Regions from separate parts of the Thiohalobacter sp. COW1 genome, predicted to be linked through region 3. Evidence: riboswitches for the same ligand, from Rfam matches in the RefSeq annotation. Region 3 holds a riboswitch; each other region holds the start of a gene.
The links. A riboswitch is a leader RNA that binds a small molecule or an ion and turns the genes downstream of it on or off. The one in region 3 is predicted to bind cobalamin.

Region 1 (9,978 bases), 980 kb from region 3:
AGATCTCGCCCTGGTTCAGGCCGATCGACTCGATGCAGTGCTGATAGGTCCAGGTGTGCAGGGATTCCTCGTACACCTGGCGGGCCTGGTAGATCTGCAACTCCGGCGCCGACATCTTCTCCATCACCGCCAGGCCGATGTTGCGCATGGCCAGGATATCGGAAGTGGTCAGGTAGGCCAGAACATTCTCGTAGACGTGGCGCTCTTCCGAGGTCAGGGAATAGTGGTAATCGTGCACGTCCTGCGCCATGCCGATATCCAGCGGTGTCCAGTGATTCTTGTTGGCATTGATGAAATAGTCCCAGGCCCAGGGGTACTTGAACGGCGCCAGCTGATTGATGTCGGTGTGGCCGTTGATGACGCGCTTGTCTTCCGGATTGATCGGCTTGAGGTCGCTGGGGGTGATGCCGGGCAGGGCCGTGTCGGTAGTGCGCGCATGCGCACCTTCGACGGGGGCGGGATGCGCATCCGACGCCGTGCCGGCGGGGTGTGCCGATCCCGGTTGAGGATTGAATTTGCCGGGTTGGGTCGGCGGCGTGTGTTGCGGGCCAGCCTGAGTGAGCGGGTCGTCCCAGTTGAGCATCGTGTTCTCCTCTTTCGGGCAATTGCGTAATGTGATGTTGCGTCATTGCGAGGCGCGCAGCGTGCCGCTCGCAATGGCGCCGGGCAGAGATGAGCGCGGGTTTCCCCGCCTACTGACAGGCCTCGCAGTCGGGGTCGAGGATCGAACAGGCGCTGGCGGTTTCGGCGCCGGTGCTGCCTGCTGCCGTGATGCTGCCGCTGACCGGCGCCGCGCCGTGCTTCTCCACCCCGGTCGCCCCCATGGAACGCAGGTAGTAGGTGGTCTTCAGCCCGCGCACCCAGGCCAGCTTGTAGAGGTTGTCGAGCTTGCGTCCCGAGGGCTCGGCCAGGTACAGATTCAGGCTCTGGGCCTGGTCGATCCATTTCTGCCGACGGGCGGCAGCCTCGACCAGCCAGCGCGGATCGATCTCGAAGGCGCTCAGGTACTTCGCCTTGAGCGCCTCCGGGATGCGGCCGATCTTCTGCACCGAACCGTCGTAGTACTTGAGGTCGTTGACCATCACCTCGTCCCACAGGCCGTGCGCCTTGAGATCGCGCACCAGGTAGGTGTTGATGACGGTGAACTCGCCCGAGAGGTTGGATTTCACGAACAGGTTCTGATAGGTCGGCTCGATCGACTGCCCCACGCCGCAGATGTTGGAGATGGTCGCCGTCGGGGCGATGGCCATGGTATTGGAGTTGCGCATGCCCACGCGACGGACGCGTTCGCGCAGGCTGTCCCAGTCCAGCGTGTACTCGCGGTCCACATCCAGATAGCCGTCGCGTCCCTCCTCCAGCAGGGCGAGGGAGTCGATGGGCAGTATGCCCCGGCTCCACAGCGAGCCGTCGAAGCTCGGGTAGCGGCCGCGCTCTTCGGCCAGGTCGGTCGAGGCCTTGATGGCATGAAAGGACACCGCTTCCATGGAGCGGTCGGCAAACTCCACCGCCTCCATCGAGGCATAGGGGATGTCGAGCTGATACAGGGCATCCTGAAACCCCATCAGGCCGAGCCCGACCGGGCGGTGGCGCAGATTGGCGCGTCGCGCCTGCGGGACCGAGTAGTAGTTGTAGTCGATGACGTTGTCGAGCATGCGCATGGCGGTGCCGATGGTGCGTTCGAGCTTGTCCGGATCCAGGCCGTCGGCGCCGACGTGGCGCGCGAGGTTGATGGAGCCGAGATTGCATACCGCGATCTCGTCATCCGAGGTGTTCAGTGTGATCTCGGTGCACAGGTTGGAGGAATGCACGACGCCGACATGCTGCTGCGGCGAGCGCAGGTTGCAGGGGTCCTTGAAGGTCATCCACGGATGACCGGTCTCGAACAGCATGGACAGCATCTTGCGCCACAATTCCACAGCTTGGACCCGGCGCGAGACACGGATCTCGCCGCGCGCGGCCTTCGCTTCGTATTCCGTGTAGCGCTGTTCGAATTCCCGGCCGGTGAGATCGTGCAGATCGGTCACCTCGTCGGGTGAGAAAAGCGTCCACTCGGCCGCCTCGGCCACCCGTTTCATGAACAGGTCGGGGATCCAGTTGGCGGTATTCATGTCATGGGTGCGGCGGCGCTCGTCGCCGGTGTTCTTGCGCAGTTCCAGGAAATCCTCGATGTCGATGTGCCAGGTCTCCAGATAGGCGCATACGGCCCCCTTGCGCTTGCCGCCCTGGTTGACCGCCACCGCGGTGTCGTTGGCGACTTTCAGGAATGGCACCACGCCCTGGCTCTTGCCGTTGGTGCCCTTGATGTGGGCATCCATGCCGCGCACCCGCGTCCAGTCGTTGCCCAGACCGCCGGCGAACTTGGACAGCAGTGCATTGTCGCGGATGCCGGAATAGATACCGTCGAGGTTGTCGGGAAGGGTGGTGAGATAGCAGGAGGAGAGCTGCGGGCGCAGGGTGCCGGAGTTGAACAGGGTCGGGGTGCTGCTCATGAAGTCGAAGCTGGAAAGCAGATCATAGAACTCGATCGCCCGCGCCTCGCGCTCGATCTCGTTGCTGGCCAGGCCCATGGCCACACGCATGAAAAACGCCTGCGGCAGTTCGAAGCGGGTCTTGTCATGGTGTATGAAGTAGCGGTCATAGAGGGTCTGCAGACCCAGATATGTGAACTGCAGATCGCGCTCGGGCTTGAGCGCGGCGCCGAGCCGATCCAGGTCGAAGCGGGTCAGTTCGCTGTCGAGCAGTTCCAGTTCCGCCCCGCGGTGGATGCAGGCCTTGAAGTAGTCGGGATAGCGCGTGGCCATTTCCGCCTGGGTGACCCGGGCGCTGCCGCCGCCGACAAAGCCCAGTGCCTCACGCCGCAGGTTGTCGAGCAGCAGGCGGGCGGCGACGTGGCTGTAGTCGGCTTCGCGATCGATCATCATGCGCCCGGCCATGACCAGTGCCTGGCCGACATCCCGCTCATGCATGCCGTCGAAGAGGTTGCGCCGGGCTTCCTGCAACACCGCGGCCGTGTCCACGTCCGTGAGCCCGGCGGTCGCCTCCTCGATCAGGGTTTCGATGTGGGCCAGGTCGAGCGGCCGGGTGCTGCCGTCATCGAGCGTAACCGTGAGTACGGCCTCGTCCTCGGCCGGCCGGCCCGCGCTCGCTGCGCGCCCGGCGGCGCGTCTTTCGGCCTGCTGATGGCGGTACAGGACATAGGCACGGGCGGTCTTGTGCTCGCTGGCGCGCATCAGCGCCAGTTCGACCTGATCCTGGATGTCCTCGATGTGGACGGTGCCGCTGCCCGGCACGCGTCCGAACAGCGCGTCGATGACCTGGTCGGTCAGTTGCTCGACGGTCTCGTGGACCCGGCTGGAGGCCGCGGCGGTGCCGCCTTCCACGGCCAGGAAGGCCTTGGTCATGGCAATGGCGATCTTGCTGCGGTCGAAGGCGGTGACCTTGCCATTGCGGCGGATGACGCGGTAGCCGGTTGGCGTCGGCGGTTCCGGTTCCGGCCGCCGGGCGGCCGCCGGCGTCGGCGATTCGGTTGCGGTGGTGGTTGTCAGCATGCTCTCCCCCTCTCTGCGTGGTGGCAGTGTGTCGATGACAGCGGGAGACGCGCGGGCGAGGCTGGCGGGCCGGGATCGGGAAATCTGGCGGCTCTGCCACCCTGAGGCCTTGGCGCGAGACCCGGGTGCATGGATTCGTGCGGAATCCACTCCGGCAGGTATTCGGGCTCGGGGGCTCGAACGGCGGTTGCCGTTCACCTGTGCCACGGCTTCCCATCCCGAAGGACAGTGCCTGTGCGTGCTGCACCTGTGGCGTCGTTCCCCCATACCGCTGCGCGACAGCCCCGGATTCTCACCGGGTTCCCTGTTGCCGCAACCACAATATCTAGTGGTCGCACCGGAGGTGAAGCCCAATATAGGAGATAATCGGGCGGGGTTCAAGCGGGTGGCGATCTATCTTTCGGCCGCCGTCGCCAGGGCGATGAAGTCTGCCAGCCAGGGTAGTTCGGCCTCGGTGGTCCGCACGGCCGCGTACATGCGCCCGCCCATGCCTTGCGGGCCCAGCGGCCGGGCCGCCAGGCGATCGGCTTCCAGAGCCGGGCGCAGGACCCAGTCGGGCAGCGCAGCCAGGCCGCGGCGGCTGGCCACCAGCTGCAACAGGACGGCGGTCAGTTCGCATTGGCGGACCTGCGCCGGCGTCACACCGGCCGGATCGAGGAAGTGGGTGAAGATATCCAGCCGCTGCTGCGGGACGGGGTAGGTGATGAGTGCCTGGTCGGCCAGGTCCTGCGGGCGGATCCAGTCGCGTTCAACCAGCGGATGGTCGGTCGGCATGGCCAGGAGGGCGCGATAGTCGAACAACGGCTGGAACTCCAGCCTCGGCCGCTCGATGGGGTCGGAGGTGATGACCAGGTCGATGTCGCCATCGATCAGTGCGGGCAGGGCATCGAAGTGGTCCGGCGTGCGGATGTCGATCTCGACTTCCGGCCAGCGCTGGCGGAAGTCCTCCAGCAGTGGCAGCAGCCAGTCGAAGCAGGCATGGCATTCGATGGTGACATAGAGGCGGCCGACTCGGCCGGCAGCGATTCCCAGCAGACTGTGTTCGACCTGCTCCAGCGCCGGCAGGACTTCCTGCGCGAGCGCGAGCACACGTTCGCCGGCCGGAGTGAGGCGGATCGGCCGACTGCCGCGATGGAGCAGCGTCACCCCGTAGTGATCCTCCAGGGTGCGAAGCTGGTGAGACAGTGCCGACTGGGTCAGATGCACTCGCTCCGCCGCCTGCGCCAGGCTGCCGCTGGCCGCGAGGGCGGCGAGGGTGCGGAGGTGCCGGATCTCGATCGTCATGAATAAAATTCAATTAAATAATGAAAATATTGAGATTGATTCATTTAAGTGTCGGGCACCATACTCCGCGGCCTCATTCAGAACAAGAGGCAGACGACACCATGACCACGACGCATAATCTCGGTTTTCCCCGTATCGGCCATCGGCGCGAACTGAAATTCGCCACCGAACAGTACTGGCGCGGCGAGATCGATCGCGACACTCTGCTCAGGACCGGGCGCGAACTGCGCGAGCGGCACTGGAAGCTCCAGCAGGCGGCCGGTCTGGACCTCATTCCCGTGGGCGACTTCTCGCTCTATGACCAGGTCCTGGACCATGCCGTGATGTTCGGCGTCGTGCCGCGCCGCTTCGGGCATGCGGGCGGTCCGGTCGATCTGGATACGATGTTTCGCATGGCCCGGGGCCGCGCCCCGACCGGCACACCGGCCGCGGCCTGCGAAATGACCAAGTGGTTCGACACCAACTATCACTACCTGGTCCCGGAATTCGAGACCGATACGCGTTTCGCCCTGTCCTCGGAGCACCTGTTCGAACAGGTCGAGGAGGCCGGGGCATTGGGCATCCCCGTCAAGCCGGTGCTGCTGGGGCCCCTGAGTTTTCTGTGGCTGGGGAAGTCGCGGGACACCCGCGCGGCGCCCCTGGCGCTGCTCGAGCAGTTGCTGCCCGTCTACGGTGAGGTGCTGGAGCGGCTGGCCGGGCTCGGCGCCGACTGGGTGCAGATCGACGAGCCGATCCTGACCCTGGACCTGCCCGCCGCCTGGCACAAGGCCTTCGAATCGACCTATCATCGATTGCAGAGCGCTCCGGTGAAGCTGCTGCTCACCACCTATTTCGGTGCATTGCAGGACAACCTGTGTCTGGCTGCCAACCTGCCCGTCGCCGGCCTGCACATCGACGCCGTGCGCGCCCCGGAACAGGTCGCTGCCGTGGCCGACTGGCTGGCGCCGCACAAGGTGCTCTCCGTGGGCAGCGTCGACGGCCGCAACATCTGGCGCACCGATCTCAGCGCCGCGCTCGATCGCCTCGAGCCGCTGCGGGAGGCATTGGGCGAGCGTCTGTGGATCGCGCCTTCATGCTCGCTGCTGCACGTGCCGGTGGACCTGGGGCAGGAAGACAGGCTGGATGCCGAACTGCGGTCCTGGCTGGCCTTCGCCACGCAGAAGGTCGAGGAGGTCAGCGCGCTCAAACAGGCCCTGGACCGTGGTCGCGAGGCCGCCGTGGCCGCCCTGCAGGCCAGCGATGCGGCGGTCCACTCCCGGGCGCGGTCGCAGCGACTGCACCGGCCCGAGGTGCGCGAGCGGATGGCGCGCGTCGACGCTCGCATGTCTCAGCGCCAGCACCCCTACAGCGAACGCGCCAGGGTGCAGCATCAGCGACTTAACCTGCCGGCCTTTCCGACCACGACCATTGGTTCCTTCCCGCAAACGGACGAGATCCGCGCCGTACGGCGCGATTTCAAGGCCGGGCGTATCACCGCGCAGGCCTACGACGACAAGATGCGCGAGCAGATCGCCTATGCGGTCAGACAGCAGGAGGACTATGGCCTGGATGTCCTGGTGCATGGCGAGGCCGAGCGCAACGACATGGTCGAGTACTTCGGTGAGCAACTCGAAGGCTATGCCTTCACCCGCTATGGCTGGGTGCAGTCCTATGGCTCACGCTGCGTGAAGCCGCCGATCCTGTTCGGCGACGTGGTGCGCCCTCACCCCATGACCGTGGAGTGGGCGCGCTACGCCCAGGCGCTGACCGACAAGCCCATGAAGGGGATGCTGACCGGGCCGGTGACCATGTTGCAATGGGCCTTCGTGCGTGATGATCAGCCGCGCGAGGAGACCTGCCTGCAGGTCGCACTGGCGCTGCGTGACGAGGTCACCGATCTCGAAGCCGCGGGCATCGGCGTCATCCAGATCGACGAGCCGGCTCTGCGCGAAGGTCTGCCGCTGCGCCGCGATGACTGGACGGGCTGCCTGGCCTGGGCGGCCCGCTGCTTCCGCATCGCCGCCAGCGGCGTGCGGGACGAAACCCAGATCCATACCCATATGTGCTATTCGGAGTTCAACGACATCATCGAGGCCATCGCGGATCTGGATGCTGACGTGATCACCATCGAGACGGCGCGCTCCGATATGGAACTGCTGGATGCCTTCCACGACTTCGATTACCCGAACGAGATCGGCCCCGGGGTCTACGATATCCATTCTCCGAACCGTCCGGAGGTGACGCAGATGGTCGAGTTGATGCGCAAGGCGGCGCAGCGCATCCCCGCCGCACGTCTGTGGGTGAACCCCGACTGTGGGCTCAAGACGCGCGGCTGGCCCGAGGTGGAGGATTCGCTGCGCAACATGGTCACGGCCGCCAGGCAACTCAGGCGGATGCAGGGACAGGATATCCGGACGACCGGGTCCTGATCGGGTGCATGCCGGCGTTGCTGCGGTCAGTGCCGGGAGCGGCAGTTGCCATCAGTTCAGGTGGCTCCTGCTGCATCTCGGCAGAGCTGTACCTTGTGGCGCTCCAGCCAGGCCTTCAGCACGGCCATGTGACGGGTGGGGCGGCTGCCGTCCTGCTGCCCGCTCTTTCTACTAACAATAACGATTATCATTTAGATTATTTTTATTGTATAGTCTGCTGGGAATGTCATAGGCAACACCTGATACCAGCGCCATGTCATGGACTTACGAACAGCATCTGGCGGACTTCTACCGTCAGCATCACAGTTGGCTGCAGCAGCTGTTGCGTCGGCGAGCAGGCTGCTCCGAGACCGCGGCTGACCTGGCGCAGGATACCTTCCTGCGGCTGCTCAGCCGCGACGAGGACCTGAGCCGGATCGATTCGCCGCGGGCCTATCTGACCCGCATCGCCCAGGGGCTGCTGGCCAACCACTGGCGCCGGCGTGACATCGAACAGGCCTATCTCGACGCCCTGAGCCGGCAGCCGGAAGCGCTCGCGCCCTCGCCGGAGGTGCATCACCTCATTGTGGAGACCCTGTATCGCCTGGATGCCGCCCTGCGGGACCTGCCGGAGCAGGTCCGCCAGGCCTTTCTGTTGTCCCGGCTGGAGGGCGTGCGCTATGCCGACATCGCCGCCGAGTTCGGGGTCAGTGTGCGTATGGTCAAGAAGTACATAGCCCGGGCCATGCTGCAATGCCTGCAGGCGGATCTGGATCTGGCGGCATGACACAACGCCATGCAGGCAGCAGCGTGGACCCGATGGACGCCCTGGAGCAGGCCGCCGAATGGTTTGCCTGTCTGCAGGGCGAGGAAGTCAGCGCCACTGAACGCGAGCGCTGGCGGCAGTGGCTGCAGGCGAGTGCGGCGCATCGCCAGGCCTGGGCGCGGGTGGAGCGAATCGACCACCAGTTCCGCAGCCTGCCCGCGCAGCCGGCGCGTCAGGCGCTGCAAGCGGCCGGTCGCAGTCGGCGCCGCTTCCTCAAGGGGGTGGTCGGGCTGGGCCTGGTGGCACCGGTGGGCTGGCTGGCCTGGCGGCAGATGGCGCCGACGGCGGGACTGACCCGGCTGCACACCGCCACCGGCGAGATCCGCGAAATCGAACTCCCCGATGGCAGCCGGCTCTGGCTCAACACCGACACGGCCGTGCATCTGGATTACACCCCGGCGCTACGCCGGCTGGAACTGCTGGCCGGCGAGGTCCATCTCGCGACCGCCGCCGATCCGCGGCCGCTGCGCATCGACACACCGTACGGCCCAGCGTCGCCCCTGGGCACCCGCTTCAGCGTGCGGCTGGAGGAACACCGGGCCCGGGTCGCGGTGAGCGCCGGACGGGTCGCGGTCACACCCCGGCAGGGCGCCGGGACCAGTGAGATCGCGGCCGGCCGGGTGCGGACCTTCACCCGCCGGCAGGTGTCGGCGAGCACGCCGCTGACATCGCAGGACGCGGCCTGGCCCCGCGGCATGCTGGTGGCGGATAACCTGGCGCTGGGCGCGTTTCTCGCCGAACTGGAGCGCTATCGGGTGGGCGTGATCCGCTGCGATGCCGGGGTTGCCGACCTGAAACTGGTCGGCGCCTATCCACTGGAGGATACCGACCGCGTTCTCGCGGCCCTGGAGGCCAGCCTGCCGGTCCGGGTGACGCGCATCACCCCCTGGTGGGTCAGCGTACAGGCGCGCTGAGACAGTTCAATGCGCGTGCAATGCCTACTCAAGAAAAAATCACGATCCGGTTCGGATGGCGCTTGCTCAGCTGTCATTGCGAGCGAAGCGTGGCAATCTCATACCGCAAAATCAGCCGGTCAGAGATTGCCGCGTCACTTCGTTCCTCGCAATGACCTTAAGCATGTGTCATTGCGATGCGGTTCCCCTTTTTCCGGCTCGCGGGGCAGAGAGGAAAACCACCCTCTCAGAACGCAATTCGAATCAAGGAGTCCCGCATGCAAACGCTCAACCGCCGCAGCCGCCCGCTGGCCCTGGCTGTCAGCCTTGCCCTGATCCCGCTGTCCCCGGCCGTCCTGGCCGCGTCGCCCGACGCAGCCGGTGCCCAGTATCAGGCCACCCAGCGCTACGCTATCCCGGCCGGCCCGCTGGGCACGGCACTGAGCCGCTTCGCCGCCGAGGCCGGGCTGCTGCTGTCCAGCGATGCCAGCCTGACCGCCGGCAAGCGCAGCCCCGGGCTGCACGGTGAATACAGCCGTGAGCAGGCCCTGCGCCAGCTGCTGGCCGGCAGCGGCCTGGAGTTCCGCTTTACCGATGCCGATACGGTGATGCTGCAGCCGGCATCCGGCGCGGGCGCGATGCAACTGTCCACCATTGCGGTGACCGCCACCCGCGGCAACAGTGTCAAGGGGGAGACGCCGCAGAAGATCACCGTCATCGGCCGCGAGCGGATCGAGGAGCAGTTGCAGCACAGCACCAATCGCGGCCAGATCCTCAGCAACCTGATCCCCGGCTATACCCCGGGGCGGCAGAAGCTGACCAATTCCGGCGAGACCTTCCGCGGCCGCGATGCCCTGATCCTGATCGACGGCGTGCCCCAGTCCAATCCGCTGCGCGACAGCGCCCGCGACGGCTACACCATCGATCTCAGCATGGTCGAGCGCATCGAGGTGATCCACGGTGCCAGCGCCGAGCATGGCCTGGGCGCGACCGGCGGCATCATCAACTATGTGACCAAGCGGGCCGAGGCCGGTGAGCTC
Region 2 (9,978 bases), 590 kb from region 3:
CGGGCGCCGGTGAACGCCTGGTCGGCGCCGTCGCCTACAGCGATTACCCGGCACCGGCCCGGCGTCTGCCTGCTGTGGGCAATGCCAACAGGATTGACCTGGAGGCCGTCCTTGCCCTGCAGCCGGATGTTGTCCTGGCCTGGGGCAGCGGCAACCCGTCCGCCCAGCTGGCCCGGTTCCGGCAGCTGGGCATCCCGGTCTTCATCGCCGAGCCGCACAGCCTGGACGATATCGCGCTGTTGCTGGAACGCATCGGGGTGCTGGCGGGCACCCGAGCCCGCGCCGATCAGGCGGCACGGGAGTTCCGGGCCCGGCGGGATGCGCTGCAGGCGCAGTACAGTGACCGGCCGGTGGTTCGGGTGTTCTACGAGGTCTGGCACCGGCCGTTGATGACCGTCAATGGCGACCACACCATCAGTGCCGTGATCCGTCTGTGCGGTGGCCGCAACCTGTTCGCCGAACTGCCGCAGCTGTCCGGGCAGGTGACTCTGGAAGCGGTGCTGGCCGCCGATCCGGATGCCATTGTCGCCGGCGGCATGGACGCAACGCGTCCCGAGTGGCTGGATCACTGGCAGCGCTGGCCGCGGCTGCGCGCGGTGCGCAATGCGCATATCTTTCATATCCCGCCCGATCTGATTCACCGCCACAGCCCGCGCATCCTCGACGGCGCGGAGCGCATGTGCGAATTGCTGGAGCAGGTGCGGCAGTCTCAGTAGTGGGTGCTGTCGGCTTTCACTGCGCTCAGCTGCAACCTGCGGTGTGGGTTATCCGTTTCTTCCGCGCTGCCACAGTACGTCCGCCTCGCCCGCCAGGCGGTTCAGATGGCGGGCCAGCACGAACAGCAGATCGGACAGGCGGTTGAGGTACTGCAGGGCGGCCGGATTCACAGCGGTGCTGCGCGCCAGGCTGACCAGCCGGCGTTCGGCCCGGCGGCAGACGGTGCGGGCCAGGTGGCAGTGGGCGGCGGCCGGGACGCCGCCCGGCAGGATGAATTCCTCCAGGTATCCCAGCTCGGCGTTCATGGTGTCGAGCCAGGCCTCCAGGCGCCGGATATGCCCGTCGCCGATCGCTACCAACTCCGGTACGCAGAGCTCGCCGCCCAGGTCGAACAGGTCATGCTGAATGGCATTGATGCCCTCGCGGACTTCCGCTGGCAGTGACTGTGCCGCCAGTATTCCCAGCATACTGTTGAGTTCGTCGACCGTGCCGAAGGCCTCGACCCGGGCGTCGTCCTTGTCCACGCGTGAGCCGTCGCCCAGCCCGGTGCAGCCGTCGTCGCCGGTACGGGTGTAGATTTTGGACAGGCGGTGACCCATGATGTGTTCCCTCTTTCAGTGCAATCGATAGGCGACCGGCAGCTGCAGGTCCACCGGGTGGGCGGCATTGTAGGCCACCTGCCGGACCGAGCGCAGGGCGCTGAGCGCGGCCTGGTCGAGCACGGCGCGGCCGGAGCTTTCCAGGACTTCCACGTCATCGATGCGACCGTCGCTGCGGACCTGGAAACCGAGCAGGACATCGCCTTCCCAGTTGCGCAGCCGGGCCAGGCGCGGATAGAAGAAATGCTGCTGCAGGGCGTCACGGATCTCTTCGAGAACGGCGCTGCCCTGAACCTCGGCCCGCATTTGTGCCGGCGCTGCGGTGGCGGGCGCCGCTGCCGCGTGCGCGGGCGGCTGCGGTTCGGCGCCTGCCGGGCGCTCGCCGCGCGCTGGTGCCGGGCGTTCAACCGACGCCTGCCGTTCGGGTTCGGTCCTGGTGGTCCCGGCCGCGGCGACGGGGTCGGGGGCGGCCGGCTGCGTTGCGGTTGACGCGTCCGGGGGACTTGCCTGGTGCGGGTCGCCGGCGGTTGCAGCAGCCCCGGTGGATTCTGCATCCCCGGCTTTGCGTATTGCGGCAGGCGCCGGCGGCTGCCGAGCGGGTGACGGCGCAGCGGTCAGCTGGATAGCCAGCGCGCCGCTGCGACTGCTCAGGGCCGGCACCTCATGCTGCAACGGCGCCTGCCAGGTCAGCAGGCCCGCATGCAGCGCCAGCGATGCCATGACAAGCCAGGGCAGCGGCTGCTGGTGCCAGGCATTGTCGGATCGGTGTTTCATCACTCTCCGTTATAGCGCACCGAGACGAACAGGGTGCGATCCAGCGTGTTCCAGTCGCCGGCAAAGCTGGAAGCCAGTACATAGTCCTTGTCGAACAGGTTCTCCACCCGTGCTTCGACCTGCCACCGGGGGGCGGGGCGATACCGGTAGGTCAGGTTTACCAGGCCATAGCCGGCCAGGCGGGTGGTGGCGTTCTGGTCGTTGCGCTCGGAACGGGCCAGTGCCTCGATGCCGATGCCGTGCCGGCCGAAGTCGCGCTGCGCGGTCAGGTCCAGCGAATGCTCGGGCCGGCGGTCGAGTTGTTCGTCGTTGCTGTCGTTGGTCGCATCGAGGTAGGTGTAACCGGCGCCGAAGTTCCAGCCCGCCCAGTCGGCGGCGGCGATCAACTCCAGGCCGCGGATGGTGGCATCGCGCACATTGGCCGGACTGGAGGTGAAGGTGCTCGGACCGGTCTGGACGGTGCTCCACTCGATCAGGTTCTTCAGGTCGGTATGAAACAGATTCGCTTCGGTGCGGACCTTCCCGAAGGTATGGCGCAGACCGAATTCAGCGGTTTGCGATTCCTCCGGTTGCAGATCCGGATTGCCCTGGATGATGTAGGTGGTGCCGAAGAAGCTGTCCACACTGCGTGGCCAGAACAGGCCGTTGACCGTCGGGGCCTTGAACGCCGTGCCGTAGGAAGCGATCACGCGGGTGCCGGTCGGGAGGTCGTGTCCCCAGGCGATATTGCCGGTGGTCTCGTTGCCGAATTCGCTGTGGTGATCGTAGCGCAGGCCCAGGGTCCAGTCGCTCGCCAGGGCGCTGAACTGATGCTGGACGAAGCCGGCACTGTTGTAGATGTTCTCGTCGATGACGCCGTTGCGGTCCTTGCTTGCCTCGTCCACCCAGTAGTCGATACCGGCGGTGAACAGACCGTTGAATACCGTGAGATCGTTCTGCCAGCTCGCACTGCGGCGTTTGGTCTGAATCACGGCCGGCGAGGTCGGGCTGGCGGAATCCGTTTCATCCAGGGCATAGCCCAGGGTCAGGGACTGGCTCCATACCGCAGTCGTCATGTGTTCCAGCTTCAGGCTGGCGGCCTGGTTCCTGTAATCGATGTCGCCGGTGGCGGGGTCGAGTTCATTGGTGCCGTGGGCATGGGTCAGGTTGAAACGCATCGCCAGCCCCGGCATCAGCTCACCGTCCAGCCCAAGCGCAGCATGCAGGTTGTCATAGCCGTGCTTCTCGCTGGACTGGTCGAGCGTGCGAATCCCGTCCGTGTCCAGGGCGCCGGCCTGCAGGCTGTAGCGCCAGCGCTCGCCGCCGCCGATGCCGGCCTCGATCTCGCGGGTGTCGTCGCCGCCGTAGCCGATGCGCGCGGTCGGCCCCTCGTTGCGGCGGGTGAAGATCTGAATCACGCCGCCCACGGCGTCGGAGCCGTACAGACTGGCGCGCGGGCCGCGCACGACCTCGATGCGCTCGATCTGGTCCGGGCGCAGGTTGCCCCAGTTGAAGGTGCCGAGGGTGGCGGAGGCGGCGCGCACGCCGTCGATCAGCACCAGCACATGATCGGAATTGGTGCCGCGGATGAAGACGGAATCGGTCTTGCCTATGCCACCGCTGGTACTGATGTGAATGCCGGCCTTCGCGCGCAGCAGTTCCACCGTGGACCTGGCCTGGCTGCGCTCGATTTCGTCCCGGTCGATGACCGTGACCGAGGCCAGGCTCTGGTCGGCGGTCTGTGCCGTCCGCGTGGCGGTAACGATGACCTGGGGCATTTCTTCCGAGTCGGCCGCGGGCGCGGCAGGCGAGATGAATCCGGAAGCGGCCGTGATTGCGGCCGCGAGCGTGGTTCTGAACATCGATTTCTCCCAACGCACGCCCGTCCGCGTGCGCATGATTATTGTGTGTACATGACAAGGGAAGGGCGTTGCGTGGGAGAGGTGGATGCCACGCGGGCACCGCCCTCCGCAGTGCCACCTGGGATACCTCGGGCCGGTCTCCGGGCTCGCGAGCAGGAAGTATGCTTCCCTGACCTGTCGCCTTCCCACGCGTACGCAGTGGCACTGTGACAGGTCTTGACTCGCCTACCGTTGCGGGGGCAGCGCCGGAATTGAATCCAGGGGATTCGCGCCGGCTTCCCGTTTCACCGCGCTGTGAAGGCGCGGCACCCGAGGCATTTCAAGTGGCCGGAACTTTACGCGGCGGCCGATGGCCGGTCAAGTTGACACGGCCGGCTTGACCTGTTCGTCGGCCGGGGTAGACTGGCATACCAATCGGTATGTTAGGAGTTCGGGCATGAGCCGGAATGCACCCGCGGTTTCACAGGATCCCTTTCTTGCCGCCTTTCGGGGCAGCTTCTACGGCGTGCTGCGCTGGCCCCAGCTGGATGAGCTCTGGCAGCGGCTGCGCGACGATGCCGATGGCGGCTGGTACATCTATGCCGTCGGTGAGACGCCGCCCGGGACCTCAGCCACGGCAGAACAGTTGGCCCGTTTCATCGATGAAGTGGACGTACTGCTGCGCCGTGAGCATGAAGAGGACTACTGCGGCATTGTCTACACCGATTCCTTCGATCAGCCCACCTATGTGAAGATCTTCGATCCCAACAACCTGGGTGTGAGCTGCGGCTTCTCCGACAATCCCCCCAAGCCCGGCTGGATCCTGTCCAAGCTCAAGCCCGCGGATCTCGAAGCGGACATGCCCCTGCCCGGCAATCGCCGCCGCTGGTGGCAACGTTTGTTCGGATAGACGGGGATGAACATGGGCTGTGCGGAATTATGTCGTACTGGCTGCGATTGAACGCGAATACATCCGCCCCTCTCCTCGTCGCTGCCGACCGCCTGATCAGAGTTGCGGAAACCAGAACCGGCCACCATCCGCTGCGACCGACTGCATCGGCCAGGCGTAGAGCCGGCTGAGGTTTCCGGCATTGAGCAGCTCGTCGACCGGGCCCTGCAGGCAGGTGCCGTCCGGCATCAGCATCAGTACGTGATTGCAGAAACGGGCGGCCAGATTCACATCGTGCAGCACCAGCAGGGCGGCCTTGTCGCTGTGGTCCAGGCTCCGGCGCACGCGCTGCAGCACATCGAGCTGGCGGCGCAGATCGAGGTGGTTGGTCGGCTCGTCCAGCAGCAGCAGGGCCGGGTCCTGCACCAGCAGGGTGGCGAAGGCCAGGCGCCGGCGCTCGCCGCCGGACAGGGTCTGGATGTTGCGTTCGGCCAGCGCCAGCAACTCGAGCTCCCCCAGGATCTGATCGACCCGCGCCACTTCCTCGCGCCCCTCCCACTGCCAGCCGCCCAGATGCGGATAGCGTCCCAGCAGGGCGGCCTCGCGCAGCTGCAGGGGAAAGGGGTCGTGATTGTCCTGCGGCATCAGGCCCAGGCGCCGGGCCAGGGCCTTGCGGGGGTGGGATTCCAGTGGCTGCCCGTCGATGAGGATGCGGCCGGTCTCCGGCTGGCGCAGTCGGGCCAGGCAGTGCAGCAGGGTGGTTTTGCCCGAGCCGTTGGGGCCGAGAATGGCCCAGCACTGGCCCGGCTCCACCACCAGATCCAGACCCGCGACCAGACGCCGCTGACCGATATCGATGCCCAGCTGTTCGGTGCGCAGCAGGCTCATGCCGGCTCCGTGGCCCGTGCCTGGCGGGTCAGCAGATACAGGAACAGCGGCACGCCGAGAAAGGCGGTGACCACACCCACCGGCAGCTGCTGGGGCGCGAGCAGGGTACGGCCGAGGGTGTCGGCCAGCACCAGCAGACTGCCGCCGGCCAGCGCCGCGGCGGGAATGAGGAAGCGATGGTCGCGGATGCCCAGCAGCCGGATCAGGTGCGGGATCACCAGCCCGACGAAGCCGATGCTGCCCGCCTGACTCACGGCCAGGGCGGTGGCCAGGGCCGCCAGCACATACAGCAGCACCAGGGTACGGCCGATGGCCGCGCCCAGCGTGGCCGCCGTGCTCTGACCCAGCAGCAGCAGGTTGAGGGTGCGGCCCAGCCCGAGGGCAACGACCAGCAGGAGCAGCAGCCACAGCCCGCCCAGACGGATCGGGGCGGCAGTGGTGAGATCCCCCATCAGCCAGAACAGCAGGCCGTGCACCCGTTCGGCCGGCGCGATCGTGAGCAGGAAGGTGATGATGGCGCCCCAGCCGGCGGCGACCACGATGCCGGTCAGCAGCAGCCGGTGGCTGTGCCAGCGCTGCAGGCCGCCGCCGAGTTGGAATACCACGAGGGTGGAGAGCAGGGCGCCGGCAAAGGCCAGGGTCTGTACCGCCAGGCCGGACAGGCCCAGCAGCAGGGCGCCGAGCGCACCCACCGCCGCGCCGCCGGAGGTGCCCAGTACATAGGGGTCGGCCAGCGGATTGCGCAGCAGCACCTGCATCAGCACCCCGGCCAGGGCCAGCAGACCGCCGACCTGGAAGGCCAGCAGGGCGCGCGGCAGGCGCAGTTCCCAGACCAGGGTCCGGGGCCAGTCGGGGCCGCGATCCAGCAGGGCCTGGAGGATGGCCGCCGGCCCCAACTCCACACTGCCCAGGCCGGCGGCCAGCAGCAGAGTCAGTCCGCTGAGCAGCGCGAGCAGCAGCAGGAGCGACAGCGGGCGCGACGGCACACTCATTCCCGCAGACTGATCACCGGCCAGCCCCGGGCCAGTGCGGTATGGCGCAGGGTATCGTCGGGATCGACCGCCACCGGGTGGGTGACCCGCTCCAGCAGCGGCAGGTCATTGTGCGAATCGCTGTAGAACCAGCTGCGGTCCAGGTCCGCGCCGTTCGCCTGCAGCCACTGCTCCAGCCGCTTGACCTTGCCGGCCTGGAAACAGGGGATGTCGAAGCTGCGGCCGGTGTAGACCCCGTCGTGCTGTTCCACCTCGGTGGCCAGCAGGTGCTCGACCCCGAAGCGCTCGGCAATGGGCGCGGTGATGAAGCGGTTGGTGGCGGTGATGATGACCAGGGTGTCACCCGCGCTGCGGTGGCGTTCCAGCAGATCGCGGGCGGCCGGCAGCATGATGGGTTCGATCAGTTCCCTTACGAAGGCCTCGCGCCAGCGATGCAGCTGCGCCGGCGGATGCTCGGCCAGCGGGCGCAGGGAGAAGGCGAGAAAGGCCTGGATGTCCAGCGTGCCCGCCTGATACTGCTGGTAGAAGCGGTGGTTTTCCTGTTCGTAGAGATCGGCGTCGACGATGCCGTTCTCGACCAGGAACCGGCCCCACAGATAGTCGCTGTCCCCGCCCAGCAGGGTGTTGTCGAGATCGAACAGGGCCAGTGCCACCGGCGGCTCTCCTTGGTGTGGGTCGAAGATGTATGCGCTTGCCTTGCCAGCGGGCATTCTACTGGAAGCCTCCGTCGCGTCGCATCCGTGCCGCCCGCCACAGGCGCTTCCGGCTGCGGCGGCGAGGGGTAGGTCACATTCAAATTCAAGTGCTTAGCGGCGATCGTATGCATGGCGGGGTACGATTTGCCGCCCGACCGGGCTTTATGTGAAAATAGAAATGTCGGAAATCCTGCCTGAAGGGTGTGCAAGTGATTGATCCGGATGGATATCGTCCCAATGTCGGCATCATCCTGAGTAATCAGGAGGGGGAACTGCTGTGGGCGCGCCGTCTGGGTCAGAATGCCTGGCAATTCCCCCAGGGCGGTATCCGCACCGACGAGACCCCCGAGGAGGCGCTCTTTCGCGAGTTGCATGAGGAGGTCGGACTCTCACCCCTGCATGTCGAGATCATCGGCGCGACCCGCGGCTGGCTGCGTTACCGTCTGCCCGACCGCTACATCCGCCGTCATTCGCGGCCCCTGTGCATCGGCCAGAAGCAGGTCTGGTTCCTGCTCCGGCTGTTGGGCGAAGAGGCGGATGTGCGGCTCAACGCCACCGATCATCCCGAGTTCGACGACTGGCGCTGGGTCGATTACTGGCGGCCTCTGCACGAGGTGGTGCCGTTCAAGCGCGGTGTATACAAGCGTGCCCTGCGCGAACTGGCGCCGCTGCTGTTTCCCGGCGGTGCGCCGCCGCTGCCGCGCAACCGCCATCGCTTCGCGACCCGCGCCCGACGCTGACCCGCCCCAATCCCCACCTGCCCCGTGGACGTTAGCGCCGCGCCCCGGATCTGGGACATAATCCCCTCACTATTCTGATAAAGGCCTGAGGCATGCCCCCAGCCGATATGTTCGACAGCCTGCGCCGGATCATCCAGGCGGTGAATGCGGCGCCGGACCTGAACACCGCGCTCAATATCATCGTCCAGCGGGTCAAGCAGACCATCGGGGCCGATGTGGCCTCGGTGTACTTCCGCGATGCCGACGGCCAGCTGGTGCTGATGGCCACCGACGGCCTGAATCCGGCCGCGGTCGGCATGGTCCGGCTCGATGACGGCGAGGGCCTGGTGGGGCTGGTGGTGGAACGCGCCGAGCCGGTCAATCTCGAGGACGGACCCGCGCATCCGCGCTATCGCTATATCACCGAAACCGATGAGGAGCCCTTCCACGGCTTTCTCGGCGTGCCCATCATTCAGCATCGCCGGGTGCTGGGCGTGCTGGTGGTGCGCCAGCGCGCGGTGCGCCGTTTCGCCGAAACCGAAGAGACCTTCCTGGTCACCCTGGCGGCCCAGCTGGCCGGCGCCATCTCGCACGCCGATGCCTCGGGCGGGGTGTCGCGGCTGCTGCAGGAGGTCGGCGGTACCGCCTTCACCCTGAAGGGGCTGTCGGGCGCACCGGGCCTGGCGCTGGGTCAGGCGCTGGTGGTCTATCCGCCGGCCAATCTCGATGCCATTCCCGATCATGCCCTGCCGCCCGGAAAGGTCGAGGCCGAGCGGGCGCGCTTCCGGCAGGCGCTCGCCGAGGTCGAGGATGATATCCGCGCCCTGTCCCGGCGCATGAGCGGTTCGCTGCCGGCCGAGGACCTGGCGCTGTTCGATGCCCTGCTGCTGATGCTCTCCAGCGACACCCTGGTCGAGCCCACCCTGCGCCGCATCGGCGAGGGCAACTGGGCGCCGGGGGCGCTGCGCGAGACCATCCGCGACCATGTGAGGATCTTCGATGCCATGGAGGATGCCTACCTGCGCGAGCGTGCCGAGGACGTGCGCGACCTGGGCCGGCGCATCCTGATGCGGCTGCAGTCGGACCAGCCTCAGGTGCGGGAGGTGGCCGAGCCGACCATCCTGGTCGGCGAGGAGGTCACCGCCTCGCATCTCGCCGAGGTGCCGACGCAGCACCTGGCCGGCATCGTCTCGGCGAAGGGCTCGAGTTCCTCGCATGTGGCCATTCTGGCGCATGCCCTCGGCATTCCCGCAGTAATGGGCGTGGAGGACCTGCCGGTCAACCGGCTGGACGAGCAGAATCTGGTCATCGACGGCTATCGCGGCCAGGTCTATGTCAGGCCGACGGGCCACATGCTGGAGGAATTCGAACGGCTGGTCGGTGAGGAGGCCGAACTGGCCGCCGGGCTGGAGGAACTGGCCGCGCTGCCGGCGCTCACCCCCGACGACGTGCATGTGCCGCTGTACGTGAACACCGGCCTGCTGTCGGACATTTCGCCCTCGCTGCGCAGCGGTGCCGACGGCGTGGGCCTGTACCGCACCGAGATCCCCTTCCTGATCCGCGACGGCTTCCCCGGCGAGGAAGAACAGGTGCAGATCTACCGCCAGGTGCTGGAGGGCTTCGCGCCGCGGCCGGTGACCCTGCGCACCCTGGATATCGGCGGCGACAAGGCGCTGCCCTATTTTCCCATCCACGAGGACAATCCCTTCCTGGGCTGGCGCGGCATCCGCCTGATGCTGGATCACCCGGAGATCTTTCTCACCCAGCTGCGGGCCGTGCTCCGGGCCAGTCAGGGCCTGAACAATCTGCGCCTGATGCTGCCCATGATCAGTGACGTGGGCGAGGTCGACGAGACCCTGGAACTGATCCGGCGCGCCCACCGGGA
Region 3 (9,978 bases):
CAGCGGGTTCGGTGTGTTCGGGTTCAGACCCTGACCGGACCCATGCCACAGTTGACTGTGTCCCTCAGGCAGCTTAGCGGCCGGTCCGAAGTGAACTTTAAATCCGGCGTCAGCTGCCTGCACGACAACTGTTGCATTCCCCGTGCCAGGTTATGCTGGATTCCTGTTAGCCTATGAATATCGGATGGTTATGAATGCCGCACCGAACGAGTGGCGGTTCGAGCCGGGTATCCGGGAAGAAGATTTGACGCCATGGCGACGGATTCACGCCGCCTGGGCGGCGGGATCCGGAGCTCAGAAGCCCTGCCCCTGCGTCTGCTGCGCCTGCAGCGACTCGATCAGCTGCTCGATGCCGCCGCGGCGGATCTCGGCCGCGAAGCTGGTGCGGTAACTGGCCAGCATGCTCACCCCGTCGATGGCGATGTCGTAGGCCTTCCAGGCCCCGTCACGATTGTGCAGGCTGAAATGGATGGGAATGGCAGGCCCGGCCGGCTGTTCGATCACCGTGCGCACCGTGACCCGGTCCTCGGCATCCTGACGCACCGGCAGAAAGCGCATGGCCTGGCCGTTGTACTCGGTCAGTGCCGTGGCATAGGTGCGCACCAGCAGGCCGCGGAAGGCCGCGCTGAAGCGGGCCAGCTGGTCTTCATCGACGCGCCGCGAGTACTTGCCCAGCACCCAGCGCGCCATGCGATCCATGTCCATGTGGTCGATCAGTACCTCATCGACCAGGGCATGCAGGCGCTCGGTCTGGGTCTGCATCGCCGGCTCGGCCTCGAGCCGCGCCAGCACCTGCTCCGAGGCCTGGCGCACCACTTCCTCGGGGGGCGTCGGAGTCGAGGCCAGCCCGGCGCCGGCCCACAGCAGCCCACCGAGCAGCAGGGCGCAGAGGCGGCGTGATGGAGGGGTTGGGTATGAGGTGGGTCGCATGGGCAGGTCTCCCGCGTGTTTTTGTTGTTCGTGGCTGACGCAATCACCGTGGCTATCGGCGTGTCCGCCCGCCGGCTTGAGGCCGGTCGGCGCGGCGCGGGATCAGCCCAGGGTGTCAGCGGGATCGGCGCGGCCGCCCCGGGCCTGGCGGCCCTGCAACCGCCGGATCACCGCGGCCTCGGTCAGCAGCTCGTCCAGGCCGCAGGCCGGCGCCGGCCTGCTCCCCAGCGGCAATGCCTCGAGCAGGGCATGGCGCTTCAGCACCCGAAAGTAGTCCTGCGCCGGCAGCAGCGGCGCGGCCAGCGCGAAGCCGCGCTTGAGACAGGCATGTGCGCCGTCCAGCCGGCGGCTGATCAGCAGCTGTCCCGTGACCAGTTCCAGCAGTGCCTGTTCCTGCGGCGCGCTGCATTCCGCCCCCAGCGAGGCATGATGCATGGCCAGATCCTGGCCGCACCACCCGCCTGCGATCAGTTCGATGAGCCGCGCGGTGAACGCCGGCTGTCCCGCCCTGAGCGCGGTCTGCCGCCGCCGCCTGGCCTGCTCCAGCAACGCGCGGGCCGGCGCCTGCACCAGCGGTTCGGCATACCAGTCCGCCAGCCGCAGCATCGAACTCGGCGGGCACTCCTGCAGCAGGGCTTCGAGATCAGGGGTCTGCATGACTTCAGACTAGCAGGATCTGCGGCGCCGGTGCATGGCCGGGGGCGAGCAGGTACACTTGCCGATTATCGACCTTGTGATCTGCCTGGGAGTTCCGATGTCCGAATTTCACACCGCCCGCGGCCCTTTCAGCCACACCCGAATGCGCCGCATGCGCCGCGACGATTTCTCGCGCCGCCTGATGCGCGAGCATCGATTGAGCGTGGATGACCTGATCTGGCCGGTGTTCGTTATCGAGGGCGAGAACCAGCGCGAGGCCGTGTCGTCCATGCCGGGGGTGGAACGCCTGAGTATCGACCAGCTGCTGGTCGAGGCCGAAACCGCTCACCGGCTCGGCATCCCCGCCATCGCCCTGTTCCCGGTCACGCCGGCCGAACGCAAGAGCGAGGATGCCGCCGAGGCATTCAATCCCGAGGGCCTGGCCCAGCGGGCGGTGCGGGCGCTCAAGGCCGCCCTGCCGACGCTGGGCGTCATCACCGACGTGGCACTGGACCCCTTCACCACCCACGGCCAGGACGGACTGCTCGACGCCTCCGGCTATGTGCTGAACGACGAGACAGTGGAGGTGCTGGTCCGCCAGGCCCTGTCGCACGCCGAGGCCGGCGCCGACGTGGTTGCGCCCTCGGACATGATGGACGGGCGCATCGGCCGGATCCGCGCGGCGCTGGAGGCCGACGGCCATATCCATACCCGCATCCTGGCCTACTCCGCCAAGTATGCCTCCAGCTTCTACGGCCCCTTCCGCGACGCGGTCGGTTCGGCGGCCAACCTGGGCGCCGGCAACAAGTACACCTACCAGATGGATCCGGCCAACGGCGACGAGGCCATGCATGAGGTGGCACTGGATCTGGCCGAGGGCGCGGACATGGTCATGGTCAAGCCGGGCATGCCCTATCTCGACATCGTGTACCGGGTAAAACACGACTTCGGCGTGCCCACCTATGTCTATCAGGTCAGTGGCGAGTACGCCATGCTGGAGGCGGCCGCGGGCCACGGCTGGCTGGACGGTCGCGCGGTGATTCTGGAGTCTCTGCTGGGCATGAAGCGCGCCGGCGCCGATGGCATCCTCACCTATTTCGCCTGCCGGGTTGCGCACTGGTTGCGCGAAGCCGAACAGGGCTGAACTCCGTCATGAGCATGGCAGATACCGCAGCGCCGCCCGATCGCTACGCCGTGATGGGCAACCCCATCGACCACAGCAAATCGCCGCAGATCCATACACTGTTCGCACGCCAGACCCACCAGCATCTGGTCTACGAGGCCATCCGGGTCGAGCCGGGACATCTGGCCACCGCCATCGCCCTGTTCCGCCAGGCTGGCGGCCAGGGGCTGAACATCACCGTGCCCTTCAAGCAGGATGCCTGGCGCCTGGCGGAGGTGCTCAATCCGCGGGCCGAGCGGGCAGGGGCGGTCAACACCCTGCTGTGGGGCAACGACGGCCGGCTGATCGGCGACAACACCGACGGCATCGGCCTGGTACGCGACCTGACCCAGAACCTGCAGCAGGTGCTCACCGATCGCCGGATCCTGCTGCTGGGTGCGGGCGGGGCCGCGCGCGGGGTGATCGGGCCGCTGCTGGAGACGCACCCGGCCGGAGTGCGGGTGGCCAACCGCACGGCAGACAAGGCCCGGGAACTGGCGCGGCTGTTCGAGGACGCCGGCAACATCGAGGGCAGCGGGTTCGAGGACCTGGCGGATAGCCGCTTCGATCTGATCATCAATGCCACCGCGGCCGGGTTGGACAGCGAGGTGCCGGCGATTCCGACTTCCATCATCGGGGAGCACTGCTGCTGTTATGACCTGATGTACGCCAGCCAGCCGACGGCCTTCGTGCAATGGGCGCGCAACCACGGGGCCGCGCTGGCCATGGACGGTCTGGGCATGCTGGTGGAACAGGCGGCGGAGTCGTTCTATCTGTGGCGGGGACTGCGGCCGGACACACCGCCGGTAATCGCGGCGCTGCGCAGCGGGCTCTGACGCGGCAGCAAACATGGCGCCGGCCCCCGGCACGGCTTCGATTTGAACAGGGCTCCCAACCGGCCGCGCCTCCCTGCGCGACACAGCATTCCTGCCGGCCCGGAGTTCTGTGGGGACCGGGTCAGGCCGGTGGTGCTGCCCGGCGCACCCGACGCCCCAGCAGCAACAGGCCGCTGGCGAACAGCCACAGCGCCGGCGGCAACGGCACGGCGCTGACCTGCAGATCGTCCATCGCGAAATAGGCCGGCGTGTTCATGCCGTAGTCGCCCACATCCGAGGAACTCAGCGTGAACTCCAGACTGCTCACCGTGCCCAGTGCCCCCAAGTCCTGCCAGGTCCAGGCATCCAGGATGTAGTCCTGGCTGTTGTCGCTGAAGCGATAATCGGCCAGATACATGTCCAGGGTGCCGGTCACCGCATCAGTGCTGTCCTTGCCGGTGATCGTCATCCTGAACCAGTCTTCGTCGTCGCCGCTGGCTCCCCCGAACTGCTTGGCGAACTGATCGCCATTGAGCATCGACAGGGCGGCGTATGTGGTGTTGGTGAAGTAGGCGCCGGTCAGTTGTGACGGCTGGGCGAAACTGACCACGCTGGCCGCGCCCGTACTGGTGAAGGCGACACCGTAATTCGACGAATTGTACCCACCGCCCGTATAGGCGCTGTACTGATTCAGGTAGCCGGGCGTGCTCGTGTCGGTGGTGTTGGAGTAGGCCCAACCCTGCCAGGAGGTGCTACCCCCCCAGTCGGTGGCCTCGTTGTAATAGGTGGCCGGGCCGCTGGTGAAGCTGGTGGTATTGGGCGTGTACAGGGCGCCGGTCACGCCGGCGTGATAGGACTCGGGCGCCAGTGCCAGGTCATCGAAGCCGCTGACGGTGGCGGCGCCGGCAGCGCCGCTGGCCAGGAGCATGATTCCGGCCGTGAGTGCTGTTTTCTGTTCCAATTGCATGTTATCGACTCCTCTTGTGTTATCTTATTCTGTCCGGGCACGTGTGCGCCGGCGTCCGATGACGCCCAGCCCGGCCATTCCGCTCAGGAACAGCCATGCCGCGGCTGGCAGCGGGACCGGCGAGGTCGCGACGCCGGCATTGATCGTGCCGATGGCATCGAGGTCGAAGCCGGCGCTCTGGACGGTGGGATAGGGGTCGTACACCGGGCGCGGGCCGCCTGCAGCGGCCGGCGTGTCGTCCATGAAGCTACCGTCTCCGACGATGTCGACCAGCCGCACATACTGGATGTTGTTCAGATCCAGCATGCTGGCCGCCACCAGATCGCCCAGATCGAACGGCGTGCCGTAGCCCTGGCGGTACTTGCCGGCATAACCGTGGATATTGGTGGGATCGACCGCGCCGAAGCCGCCGACCGGCGACGCGGTCAGGGAGTAGCCGCTGAACCGGCTGAAGTTGATTCCGTCGGAGGACACCTCCACCGTGGCCAATTCCAGGAAGGTGTCACTGAAGCTGTTCTCGAACACGGCAAAGTCGGCGCCGGGGCCGTCGACGATGGGGGCGTCGAAGGTCAGGGTGATCGATCCGCCTCGTCCCAGCGAGACGATGTCGTAGGAATCTCCCACCGCCTTGCCCAGGGCCTTCTGCGGCGTCTGCCATTGCGCATCGACATTGCTGCCCGGCAGGTAGTCCTGCCACCCGCTGGCCCAGCCGGCAAAGATCGGATCGTTCATATGTATGGCGGTGCTGCCGCTCTGACCGGCGGCGGGCGCGAAGGGACCCGCAACCGCCACACCGGGCAGGCAGGCGGATAACATAACGGGAAGCAGTTTTTTCATTTCCTTCTCCTTTTTGCTTGTCGTTCAGTTGAGGGTGACTGCCAGCCCGGCATGGAAATTCCGCTCGGGCATGGGGTAGTAGTTCTCGCTGTAACCGACTGTGCTGTAGACCTCGTCGAACAGGTTGTTCGCGCCGGCAAACAGCCGAACCGCCCGATGCTCCCAACTCAGCTTCAGATCGGCGACCTGGTAGGCATCGAGCTTTGCATACAGGTCATTGTTCAGGTCGTTGCCATCGAAACGCGAGCCGGTGTAGCTGGAACTCAGCACCACTGAGACCTCCGGCACCGGCACCCATTCCAGCCCGACATTGGCCTGCAGCTGCGGGACATGCGGGATGGCGTTGCCGCTGTCCTCGAAACGCGCATCGGTATAGGACAGATTGCCCCAGAGATAGAGATCGGGAAGCGTGCGCAATTTCAGTTCCAGTTCGGCGCCGGTGCGCAGCGTGGTGTCCTGGTAGTTGCGATTGACCCGCGCGCCGGTGGACGGCTCCTCGCCGTAATAGATCTCGTCGTCGATGGCAATGTGAAACACCGACACCGCCGCCTCCAGCCAGCGCCGGCGATAGCGCAGGCCGGCCTCCGCCTGCCAGCCGGACTGGGGCGCGAGCTCGGGGGCGGACAGGGCCAGTTCGTCGATGTTGGGATTGCGGAAGCTGCGGGCATAGTTGAGATAGGCGGCAAGGCTGTTGGTGGGCAGCCAGCTCAGGCCGATCTCGCCGGCGTTATTGTGCCAGGTGGTGGTTTCATCCAGCGTGTTCTGCCACTGCGCACCCGCCGGAATGAAAAAGGGAAAGGTGCCGGTATAGAGCTGTACCAGCCTTTCATCCAGCCGCTCGACCCGGAAGCGATCGAGGCGATAGCCGGCACTGAGCAGCCAGGCATCGGCCGGCGCGGCGTCGATAATGATGTGGGCGGCCGCCTCCTCAATGTCTCCGGCGGTGCGCTTACTCTGGTCCGGTACATCGGTGCCGTTCTCGCGCCGGACATAGTCGCTGAAAAAGCCGGTCGCGCCCCAGGCGATGTCCAGCGGCAGCCCGGCCGCTGTGACGGCGACGGTATGCTCGAGGCCGACATGCTGTGAGCGTTCGGAAATCTCGCCCTGCTGATCCTCGATGCTGAGTAGCGGGGTGTAGCCCAGCACATAGGGGTTGTCCCGGTCGCGCACATTGGCGTGCAGGGTGAGGCGCCCGTAGCGGTTCAGGTCGGCGCCCAGCCGTGCCTGATAGCGATGATCGGTGGTTTCGCTGAAGTCGTTCGGCGAGTTGGAGCCTTCGCGGCCCTCCCGTGTCTGGAACGCCGTCTGGCTCACCGGCCCGGGAAAACCGAACCGGTCGTCGTGGTAGCTCGCGCGCAGATCAAGCTCCAGCGCCGGCAGTGGATACAGATTCAGCCGCAGCGCGGCATCGCGTTCGCGGCTGGCGCTGTTGACCCGGTGGCCGTCGCTGTCGGCATGCGCCAGGCTCAGGCGTGCGCGGGCATGGCGTCCGCCCACACTGATATCCGCCGTGGTCGCGTCACTGTCAAATGAACCCCGGGTATATTCAGCATGACCCTGCACTCCGGCCTGCGGCTGGCCGGTGATGATATTGACCACACCGCCGACCGCACCGTCGCCATAGCGCACCCCGTTGGCGCCGCGCAGGATTTCGATACGCTCGATCTGCGACAGCGGAATGCTCGACAGATCCGCACCCGACAGATCGGGCGCATTCAGACGGAAGCCGTCAACCTGGAAAATGACATTGCTGACACTGGTCTCGCCCATGCCGCGGATGTCGATATTGGAATACTTGTTGCCGCCGAAAAAGCTGCGCAGATTGACATTGGCCTCGCGCGACAGCAGTTCGGCCAGATCGGTGGTGGTGGCATTGTCAAGGTCGCGCGCCGTGATGACCGAAACGCTGCGCGGCGTGGCCAGTACAGGTGTATCCGGGGAGGCCGCAGTGACCACGATATCGTCCAGTTCGAACGGCTCGTCCGCGCTGACGGACAGCACCGTCAGGCCGAGACAGAACGCACCGAGTCGGGCCAGGACCGATGCATCATGGACGCTGCATAGTAGTGGAATTATCGACCGCCCGGCATGCCGGGGTCGTCCGGGATTACACATTTGGCCCTCCGCCAGTACACGCATACACGCGCCGCGGAGGACAAATCGGGAGAAAGGCGAAACGCCAGTGCGATTGGCGGGTAGCCTGCCCCTGGCGATACCCTCCGTAGCGCCGAGTGCCGCCGCCTCCGTCATGCGGATGCAGCGTAGTAGGCAGGCCGGTCTCCGGACTTATGGGTAGAGCCGTACGGCTCGACGCTTCGCCTTCCCATGCTTGCGCACAGTGGCCTGGATGAAGCGCCTTGACCCAATTACCGTTGCGGGGGCAGTGCCGGTTTCTCACCGGCTTCCCGTTTCACTGGCAACACTGAACAGCTTGCCAGCACCTGTCTACGGTGTGCACACCTTAGTCATGAATCTGCATGAAGTCAAATCGGGATGGCGTAAAGGACGGGGCAACGCGCATGCACACGCCGCGGTTGCGGCGGCACCGATGGCTGTCCACCCCGGCGCGGCCGGGGGGCTGTCAGGCGGCCTGTCGTTCGCCTGCGGTGCAGCGACGTTCGTTGCAGCGACGCTCGGCATGCGGCCAGGTCTTGCTGCGCCAGTTCAGCGCGCGGCGTTCGTTGTTGGCAATGCGCTTGCAGAACTCGCGCAACTCCAGCGGCTGACCGTTGAGCTTGATCTTGTTGCTGCGCCCCAGCAACCGGTTGGCCGCGGCCGGGGTGCGCACCTGCAGCACAGCATAGCGCTGCACTCCGCCGTGACGGCCGGGCTTGCGGATAATGCGCAGGCGGTGAGCATCCTCATGCCCCAGGCGCAGAGCATCGGCGAGCCGCGCCGTGGTGGCCGACTGGGGCAGATTACCGATGAATAGCATCATGGCTTTCTCCTGAAACCAGGGCCTGTGTTGTTCTTCGACATCCCTGGTAGAGAAAGATTCCTGTCGGGGCTCTGCGGCAGGGCCCATGCTGCCGCCCGCGGGCCTGATGTTGGCCAGGCATCACATTGATCGCCTTCCCGGTTTGATTGTAGGGCCTTTTTCCCGTCCCCGCCAGTCAGTCGCTGCCCGCCAGGTGGCGATCCTTGAGCCGGGCATAATGCCGCGCAGAGTATTCCAGAAACAGGGTTTCCTGTTCGGTCAGCTCCCGCACCGCTTTGGCCGGTCGGCCTACCCACAGCCAGCCCCCGTCCAGCACCTTGCCGGGTGGAACCAGGCTGCCTGCCCCCAGCATGGCCCCGGTCTGGACACGCGCCCCGTCCATGATCATGGAACCCATTCCAATCAGACAGTTATCTTCGATTGTACAGCCGTGCAGCACCACCATGTGGCCCACTGTGACGGCGTGACCGATCTCCAGTGGATGCCCGCCGGGCGCGAACTCGCTGTCGTGGGTGACATGAAGAACAGAGCCATCTTGAATATTGGTGCTGGCCCCTATTTTAATGTGATGAATATCGCCGCGGGCCACCACGTTGGGCCAGAGCGAACTGTCCGCCCCGATCTCCACCTGACCGATGACCAGCGCGGTGGGATCGACGTAGGCGGAGCCATCGATGACAGGGGTGTGGGTCTCGAATGTGCGGATGGGCATGGGTGGGGCAATCCTTCGTAGGCTGTGCTGGCAGACAGTCTATGCAAGCAGGGGGAGTAATGCGACACCCGGCCATCCCGGGGTACTTCGATGCCGGTGCGGTTGCATTGGAGTAGAATGCCGCCTCCATGCTGGAACTGAAGAATCTCGCCCTGCAGCGCGGCGACCGGATGCTGCTGCAGGATGTCTCGCTGCGCGTTCATCCCGGCCAGAAGGTCGGGATCACCGGCGCCAATGGCTGCGGCAAGACCAGTCTGTTCAATCTCATCCAGGGCGTGCTGCCGCCCGACGGCGGCGAACTCACACTGCCGCCCGACTGGGTGATCGCCGGTGTGGCGCAGGAAATGCCGTCCACCGATGCCAGCGCCATCGAGCATGTCCTGCAGGGCGACGCCCGCTGGTGGGAACTTCACCAGGCCATCGCCGCTGCCGAACGCGACCCTATTCCGGACCGGCTGCCCGCCCTGCATGCCGAGTTCGAGGCCATCGACGGCTACCGCGCCCGCCATCGCGCCGCCCGCCTGTTGCACGGCCTCGGCTTTGCCGATGCCAGTCATGATCGGCCGGTCACCGAGTTTTCCGGCGGCTGGCGCATGCGCCTGAATCTGGCCCGCGCGTTGATGAGCCCCTCCGATCTGCTGCTGCTGGACGAGCCGACCAACCACCTGGATCTGGATGCGGTCATGTGGCTGGAGGACTGGCTGCGCGCCTATCCCGGTACCCTGCTGCTGATCTCGCACGACCGCGACTTTCTCGATGCCATCGTCGATACCGTGGCTCACTTCGAACGGGGTTCGATCACCCTCTACAGCGGCAACTACAGCAGCTTCGAGCGCCAGCATGCCGAACAACTGGCGCAGCAGCAGAGCGCCTTTGAACGCCAGCAGCGCGAGGTCGCCCACATCGAGCGTTTCGTCGCGCGCTTCCGTGCCAAGGCCAGCAAGGCACGCCAGGCCCAGAGCCGCCTGAAAACGCTGGAGC

Region 1: linked by a shared signal. The riboswitch ahead of COW1_RS07715 (ribonucleoside-diphosphate reductase subunit alpha) and the one ahead of COW1_RS12460 (TonB-dependent receptor) in region 3 are both predicted to bind cobalamin.
Region 2: linked by a shared signal. The riboswitch ahead of COW1_RS15305 (TonB-dependent receptor domain-containing protein) and the one ahead of COW1_RS12460 (TonB-dependent receptor) in region 3 are both predicted to bind cobalamin.

The regions. Positions count from the first base shown of each region.
Region 1 covers NZ_AP024239.1:1,660,116-1,670,093, reverse strand. Annotated here, with positions in the region: gene COW1_RS07720 (ribonucleotide-diphosphate reductase subunit beta) at 1-583, opposite strand, end outside; gene COW1_RS07715 (ribonucleoside-diphosphate reductase subunit alpha) at 693-3,545, opposite strand; cobalamin riboswitch at 3,684-3,905, opposite strand; gene COW1_RS07710 (LysR family transcriptional regulator) at 3,942-4,832, opposite strand; gene metE (5-methyltetrahydropteroyltriglutamate--homocysteine S-methyltransferase) at 4,934-7,240, shown strand; gene COW1_RS07700 (sigma-70 family RNA polymerase sigma factor) at 7,494-8,006, shown strand; gene COW1_RS07695 (FecR domain-containing protein) at 8,003-8,959, shown strand; gene COW1_RS07690 (TonB-dependent receptor) at 9,217-9,978, shown strand, end outside.
Region 2 covers NZ_AP024239.1:3,230,271-3,240,248, forward strand. Annotated here, with positions in the region: gene COW1_RS15290 (cobalamin-binding protein) at 1-716, shown strand, start outside; gene COW1_RS15295 (cob(I)yrinic acid a,c-diamide adenosyltransferase) at 765-1,316, opposite strand; gene COW1_RS15300 (energy transducer TonB) at 1,332-2,090, opposite strand; gene COW1_RS15305 (TonB-dependent receptor domain-containing protein) at 2,090-3,931, opposite strand; cobalamin riboswitch at 4,045-4,259, opposite strand; gene COW1_RS15310 (hypothetical protein) at 4,368-4,820, shown strand; gene COW1_RS15315 (ABC transporter ATP-binding protein) at 4,917-5,687, opposite strand; gene COW1_RS15320 (iron ABC transporter permease) at 5,684-6,679, opposite strand; gene COW1_RS15325 (HAD family phosphatase) at 6,676-7,332, opposite strand; gene COW1_RS15330 (RNA pyrophosphohydrolase) at 7,584-8,114, shown strand; gene ptsP (phosphoenolpyruvate--protein phosphotransferase) at 8,222-9,978, shown strand, end outside.
Region 3 covers NZ_AP024239.1:2,637,341-2,647,318, forward strand. Annotated here, with positions in the region: gene COW1_RS12430 (phospholipid-binding protein MlaC) at 295-930, opposite strand; gene COW1_RS12435 (hypothetical protein) at 1,033-1,587, opposite strand; gene hemB (porphobilinogen synthase) at 1,685-2,710, shown strand; gene aroE (shikimate dehydrogenase) at 2,719-3,564, shown strand; gene COW1_RS12450 (DUF4465 domain-containing protein) at 3,686-4,510, opposite strand; gene COW1_RS12455 (VPLPA-CTERM sorting domain-containing protein) at 4,535-5,347, opposite strand; gene COW1_RS12460 (TonB-dependent receptor) at 5,372-7,348, opposite strand; cobalamin riboswitch at 7,601-7,807, opposite strand; gene COW1_RS12465 (RNA-binding protein) at 7,929-8,285, opposite strand; gene COW1_RS12470 (gamma carbonic anhydrase family protein) at 8,461-8,997, opposite strand; gene COW1_RS12475 (ATP-binding cassette domain-containing protein) at 9,126-9,978, shown strand, end outside.